One region of the Rhodopseudomonas sp. BR0G17 genome, then DNA from elsewhere that is predicted to be linked to it. Evidence: predicted binding sites of a transcription regulator. Region 1 holds the regulator's gene; each other region holds the start of a gene.
The links. Region 1 encodes LexA, which represses DNA repair genes until DNA is damaged. Its sites were predicted from a motif close to TGTTCNNNNTGTGTTCNG; they were not measured.
Positions count from the first base shown of each region.

Region 2: recA (recombinase RecA) is a predicted target of LexA. The motif match lies at 1,043-1,060, and genes of this name have one in related genera.
Region 3: DY467_RS10700 (helicase-related protein) is a predicted target of LexA. The motif match lies at 1,284-1,301, and genes of this name have one in related genera.

Region 1 covers NZ_QUML01000006.1:160,606-162,807, forward strand. The annotation lists gene DY467_RS07300 (ComEC/Rec2 family competence protein) at 1-942, shown strand, start outside; gene lexA (transcriptional repressor LexA) at 1,002-1,712, opposite strand; gene DY467_RS07310 (molybdopterin molybdotransferase MoeA) at 1,889-2,202, opposite strand, start outside.
Region 2 covers NZ_QUML01000032.1:25,838-28,039, forward strand. The annotation lists gene DY467_RS20485 (hypothetical protein) at 194-382, shown strand; gene DY467_RS20490 (hypothetical protein) at 400-657, opposite strand; gene recA (recombinase RecA) at 1,147-2,202, shown strand, end outside.
Region 3 covers NZ_QUML01000010.1:159,958-162,159, forward strand. The annotation lists gene DY467_RS10695 (DUF3108 domain-containing protein) at 203-1,075, shown strand; gene DY467_RS10700 (helicase-related protein) at 1,377-2,202, shown strand, end outside.

The DNA of each region.
Region 1 (2,202 bases):
GCGCTGGCTTCGCTGGTCGCCGGCTTCGCGACGATGCCGTACGCAGCCTATCACTTCCACCGCATCACCCCCTATGGTGTACTCAGCAATCTGGCGGCCATGCCGGTGGTGTCGGCGATCGTGATGCCGGCGGGGCTGCTCGGGCTCGCGGCGATGCCGTTCGGGCTCGATGCGCCGTTCTGGCGGATCATGGAACTCGGGATCGACTGGATGATCCTGGTCGCCCGATGGGTGGCGTCGCTGCCCGGCGCGGTCGGCCGCGTCACCGCGTTCGGCACCGGCCCCTTGCTCGTCGCCTCGCTCGGTATCGTGATGCTCGGTCTGCTCCGCTCGCCGCTGCGCTGGGCCGGGGCGCTCGGCGTTGGCGTCGCCATCGCCTGGGCGGCGCTGACGCCGCAGCCGGAGGTGCTGATTGCCGGCGACGGCAGGCAGGTCGCGGTACGCGGCGCCGACGGCCGGCTGCGCCTGATGCAGGGCGGCGGGGATAGCTTTCGGCTGAAGGAGTGGCTCGCTTCCGATGCCGATTCCCGTGCCCCGGATGCAGCGTCGCTGCGTGCCGGCGTCTCCTGCGATCCGGACGGCTGTGTCACGCCGCTCGCCGACGGACGGCTGGTGGCGCTGTCGCTCCGCCCCGACGGGCTCGCCGACGATTGCGCCCGTGCCGTGCTGATCGTCACGGCCGGCCAGCCACCGCCGGATTGCGCCGCACGGGTGATCGGCCGGGACGAATTGCAGGCGAATGGCGCGCTGGCGCTGCGGCGGAGCGCAAACGATCCAGGGCTGTTCGTGGCGGAGGCCGCCCGACCTCGCGGCCAGAGCCGGCCCTGGGCTCCAGCGGCCGCGGAGGCGACGGACGCGTCTATCTCGACCGAACCTTCAAGTCGCCGCCGTGCGCCGATCGACGCCACGCCGGCTCCGCAGGACCAAGTGGGCGACGAGTAGGGCGCAAAGGCCCGCACGCCGACGACAGAGCGGGCGACCAGCTCTGTCCACTGCACGCCTCAATACTTGCGGTACAGCCCGATCAGCTTGCCCTGGATGCGGACGCGGTTCGGCGGCAGGATCCGCACCTCGTAGGCGGCGTTGGCCGGCTCCAGCGCGATCGAGGCGCCGCGGCGGCGGAAGCGTTTCAGCGTAGCTTCCTCTTCGTCGATCAGCGCCACCACGATGTCGCCGGTGTCGGCGATGTCGTTCTTCTGGATCAGCGCCATGTCGCCATCGAGGATGCCTGCTTCGACCATCGAGTCGCCGCGCACTTCCAGCGCGTAGTGTTCGCCGCTGCCGAGCATGTCGGCTGGAACGCTGATGGTGTGGCTGCGGCTTTGCAGGGCTTCGATCGGCGTACCGGCTGCGATCCGTCCCATCACCGGCACCGCGACGCTGCCGCGATCGTTGTCATCCTCGGCCGGCGCCGGGCTTGGCGGCCGCACCTTGCCGAGATTGCCTTCGATCACGCTCGGGGTGAAACCGCGCCGGCTGTTGCCGGGCATCCCGCCGGTGTCGGGCAGCTTGATGACTTCGATCGCGCGGGCGCGATTGGGCAGCCGCCGGATGAAGCCGCGCTCTTCCAGCGCGGTGATCAGGCGATGAATGCCGGACTTGGAACGGAGGTCGAGCGCATCCTTCATCTCGTCGAAGGACGGCGGCACGCCGGCTTCCTTCAGTCGCTCGTTGATGAATTTCAACAGCTCAAACTGCTTGCGCGTCAGCATCGGCAAATCCCCAGTCGGCGATGATGTGCCGGTTCGAGGTGCGTTTCGGTTCGGGCCACGAGCCCTTGTGAGAGCGTCATCGTCGCCGAATCTCGAAAACAAATCATGAACGGACACTATCTGTTCGGGGTGTGTTCCGCAACCTCTTAATCGAAATCTAGGATTTTCACGGGTCGCTATAGCGGGAGCTTAAGGATGACGCAGGGTGAACCGGCCGGTGCGGCCGGCGCGAAAGCCGGGCGCACGATCAGCGCTTCCGCCGACGCCAGCCGCGCCAGCAGCGACGAATCCTGGCTGTCGACCGGAGTGGCGATCTGCCGTCCGGTTTGGTCGTGCGACAGCGTGGCGCGCAGATAGTCTTCGCGCTGATCGTTGGCAGAAAGGTCCGCGCCGAGCAGCGCCGGCTCGCGGACATGCCTTGGCTCGCTCATGCCGCACAGCGCGCGGATCAGCGGCACCATGAACAGCACCGCGCAGACGTAGGACGACA
Region 2 (2,202 bases), on a different contig from region 1:
TAGTACGAGCGAAAATGCCTGTCGATCCGAAATGCTGTCCGCCAGTTCCAGGGGGAGCGGTCGGCGCTGTCAGGAAAACCCTGATCTGCCGATACCGCTGCTGCGGCCGATTGCCCTCAGCCGAAGGAATGGATGGTGGAGCGGGGCGGCTGCGGTAAAGCTGGCGCGCGGTCATTGCACGGGACGATGGAAGATGAGTTTTTGGTACGTGGTCGACGCCGTCGCAGTCGGAATCATCCTGCCCTGGATCGTCGCGACCTATCGGCTGCTCGAAGCCTTCAAGCGCGGCACCGGCGCGGGCCTGACCAAATGGGCGATCTACGCCGCGGTCTGCGTGCCGGCGATGCTGCTGGTGATGTGGGGCATCCAGAACCTGCGCTGAGCCGGCCGGCGCAGCGTTCACAGCCGCTCAGTGCCGCCGCCATACACCGCCGCCGCGGCGCCGCCATTGCGGATCCGCCGCGCCTCGGTCATCGCCCGCTGCACTCCGAGATCGGCGGAGTCGCTGGAGAAGGTGATCAGCCGGTTGCAGTTCGGGCACTGGGTCTGAAACCCCTCCCGCATGTTCTTGATCTTCTCCCGGAACGGCTCGCGGCAGCGGCCGCACAGCACCCGCACTTTGTCCGGGATCTTCGGAGTGGCAAGAAGGCTATCCATCCTTTCAGTTGTGGCGAAGCCGGGTTGAGAAAGGATGAAGGCGCGGCGCGGGGACGGCGGTTCGTACGGCGGGACGCGAGCTGATTTGAGTAGGAAGCCCGACCAAGCTGCAAGCGCGAGCTAATCGCTTGCTGATGCTATTCGGCCCGCAGAAATGACGCCGCGACTTGCTGCTTAGCAGGCGGCTCGCCCGACCTGGTTAGTTTAGCGACTCTGTAGCTTGGCGTTCTGTTCGATGCCGTCGCGGAGGCCGGCTCGGCACTGCTATCGGCCCAGGGCGCCTTCCGACCGCACGTCGTCAGGACTGGCGGATGCATTCCAGCTTGAGCGGCCGCCGGAGTCCGAAATTGTGCTGCCGCCCCTCGTGAAAGCACCGGATTTCGACAAGAACATATTGCGAACGGAGAACAAATAGGGTACGTTGATTTTGTCGGCTGAGCCCGGCGCCTGTTTGTCCAGTTGGCGAATCCGTCCATAAGGAGCACGTTGATGGCTGCCCCCACCGCATTGCGTATCGTCGAAGGTTCTTCCATGGACAAATCCAAGGCGCTCTCCGCCGCGCTGTCCCAGATCGAACGTCAGTTCGGTAAGGGCTCGGTGATGAAGCTCGGCAAGAACGACCGCGCGATGGAAATCGAGACGATTTCCTCCGGGTCGCTCGGACTCGACATCGCGCTCGGCGTCGGCGGCCTGCCGAAGGGCCGGATCGTCGAAATCTACGGGCCGGAATCGTCGGGCAAGACCACGCTGGCGCTGCATTGCGTCGCCGAGGCCCAGAAGAAGGGCGGCATCTGCGCCTTCATCGACGCCGAACACGCGCTCGACCCGGTCTATGCCCGCAAGCTCGGCGTCAATGTCGACGACCTGTTGATCTCGCAGCCTGATCACGGCGAGCAGGCGCTGGAAATCGCCGACACGCTGGTGCGCTCCGGCGCGATCGACGTGCTGATCGTCGACTCGGTGGCGGCGCTGGTGCCGCGCGCCGAACTCGAAGGCGAAATGGGCGACGCGCTGCCCGGCCTGCAGGCCCGCCTGATGAGCCAGGCGCTGCGCAAGCTGACCGCGTCGATCAACAAGTCCAACACCATGGTGATCTTCATCAACCAGATCCGGATGAAGATCGGCGTGATGTACGGCTCGCCGGAAACCACCACCGGCGGCAACGCGCTGAAGTTCTACGCCTCGGTCCGCCTCGACATCCGCCGCATCGGTGCGATCAAGGAGCGCGACGAGGTGATCGGCAACCAGACCCGCGTCAAGGTGGTGAAGAACAAGCTGGCGCCGCCGTTCAAGCAGGTCGAATTCGACATCATGTACGGCGAGGGCGTCTCCAAGATGGGCGAGATCCTCGACCTCGGCGTCAAGGCCGGCATCGTCGAGAAGTCCGGCGCCTGGTTCTCGTATGACAGCCAGCGGCTCGGCCAGGGACGTGAGAACGCCAAGTCGTTCCTGCGCTCCAACCCGGACATGACCGCCAAGATCGAAGCGGCGATCCGTCAGAACTCCGGCCTGATCGCCGAACAGATCCTGGCCGGCTCGCCGGAG
Region 3 (2,202 bases), on a different contig from region 1:
CGCAGCGTCAAGCGACGGCTGCGCCGGAACCCGAAAATGGCGAATCGGGAACTGCCGCTAGGTGCCCAGCGATACGCGGATTTGCGGGCACCATCAAGCATCTGGCACCATATAAAGGACGTAATCGGTTCCGACACCAACAAATCGGCCCGGTGCGAGTTGACCCATCGACGGCGCCTCCGCGCCAGGCAGGACATCGTTCGTGAACATCAGCAGCCGCCACATTGCCACTGTCATTCCCACGTCGACCCGGTACGCGGGTCTGGGCGGGGTGCTGGCTGCCGCCGCGGTGCTGACCGCTGTTCCTGCGGCTGCTCAGGGCAAGCTCGACGCCCGCTATGAGGCCTCCCTCGCCGGGATCGAGGTCGGCAAGGGCGCCTGGGTGATCCAGGTCGACGATGATTTCTATTCGGCATCCGCGACCGGGACGACCTCCGGCGTGATGCAGGCGTTTTCCAGTGGCCACGGCCGCGGCGAAGCGCAGGGCCGAGTGATCAACGGCCAGCTGGTGCCCGGCAACTACATGGCCAGCATCACGGGCGGTAAGAAAACCGAAACCATCCGCATCACGCTCGCGAACGGCAACGTCAAAGAGTCGAGCATCGAGCCCGAGCCACCACCGGACGACGACCGCATCCCGGTGACGGACGCGCATCGCCGCGGTGTGATCGATCCGATGACGGCGTCGTTCCTGCGCGTGCCGGGCACCGGCGACGTGCTCAGCCCAGACTCCTGCCGGGTGTCGACGCCGATCTTCGACGGCCGCATGCGATACGATCTGCGGATGGAGTACAAGCGCACCGAGACGGTGAAGGCCGAAAAAGGCTATCGCGGACCGGCTCTGGTGTGCGCAGTGTATTTCAGCCCGGTGTCGGGCTACATCCCGGATCGCGCCGCGATCAAATACCTGATCAAACAGCGCGACATGGAAGTCTGGCTGGCGCCTATCGCCGGCACCCGCGTGCTTGCGCCCTTCCGGCTGAAGATCCCGACGCCGGTCGGTAACGCGATGCTGGAAGCAACGCAATTCATCACCCAGGCCGCACCGCCGAAGTCGGCGTCACGCGCGCAATAGGCGCGGCCCCGCCTGCCTGCGATCGGCGGCGTTGAATCATGTTGACTCCCATCGGAATCGCGGAACGCATGAACCGCGGCGAACTCACCCGGGCGAAGAGGATAATGGCCTGTCTTTTCACCTGATCTTGAGCGCGCAGCTGAGCCCTGTACGACATATTGCGTCAGCCACTCCCGACTCAGAACGAGTCAGCGATTCGGCCGCGTTTCGTTCCGGACTCGTTCCAGCCCTTAATCGGCGATTGCTGCGGCGTCGCGATGTGACACAGATCTGACCGCGACCACGCAGAAATCAAGTCGAAATGCCCAACCTGTACTCTGAGGCGTTTACCAATGACCGCGTCCCCGGCGCCGGCGTGACTGCGGTGCTGGGGCCGACCAACACCGGCAAGACGCATCTGGCGATCGAGCGGATGGTCGCGCACCCGTCGGGCCTGATCGGCTTGCCGCTGCGGCTGCTTGCGCGCGAGGTCTATAACAAGATCGTCGACAAGGTCGGCGCCAACGCCGTCGCGCTGGTCACTGGCGAAGAGAAGATCAAACCCTCCAAGCCGCGCTACTGGGTATCGACTGTCGAGGCGATGCCGCGCGATCTCGACGTCTCGTTCCTGGCGGTCGACGAAATCCAGATCGCGGCCGATCTCGAGCGCGGCCACGTCTTCACCGATCGGATTCTGCGCCGGCGCGGCCGCGACGAGACGCTGCTGCTCGGCGCCGCGACGATGCGGCCGATGATCGAGCGGCTGTTGCCGGGCGCCAGCATCGTCACCCGGCCGCGGCTGTCGCAGCTCGAATATGCCGGCGACCGCAAGCTGACCCGTCAGCCACGACGGACCGCGATCGTGGCGTTCTCGGCCGACGAGGTCTATGCGATCGCCGAATTGATCAAGCGCCAGCACGGCGGTGCCGCGGTGGTGCTGGGCTCGCTGAGCCCGCGCACCCGCAACGCCCAAGTGGCGATGTTTCAGTCCGGTGACGTCGATTACCTGATCGCCACCGATGCAATCGGCATGGGGCTCAACCTCGACGTCGACCACGTCGCGTTCGCGTCCGACCGCAAATTCGACGGCTATCAGTTTCGCCGCCTGACCCCGCCTGAATTCGCACAGATCGCCGGGCGCGCCGGCC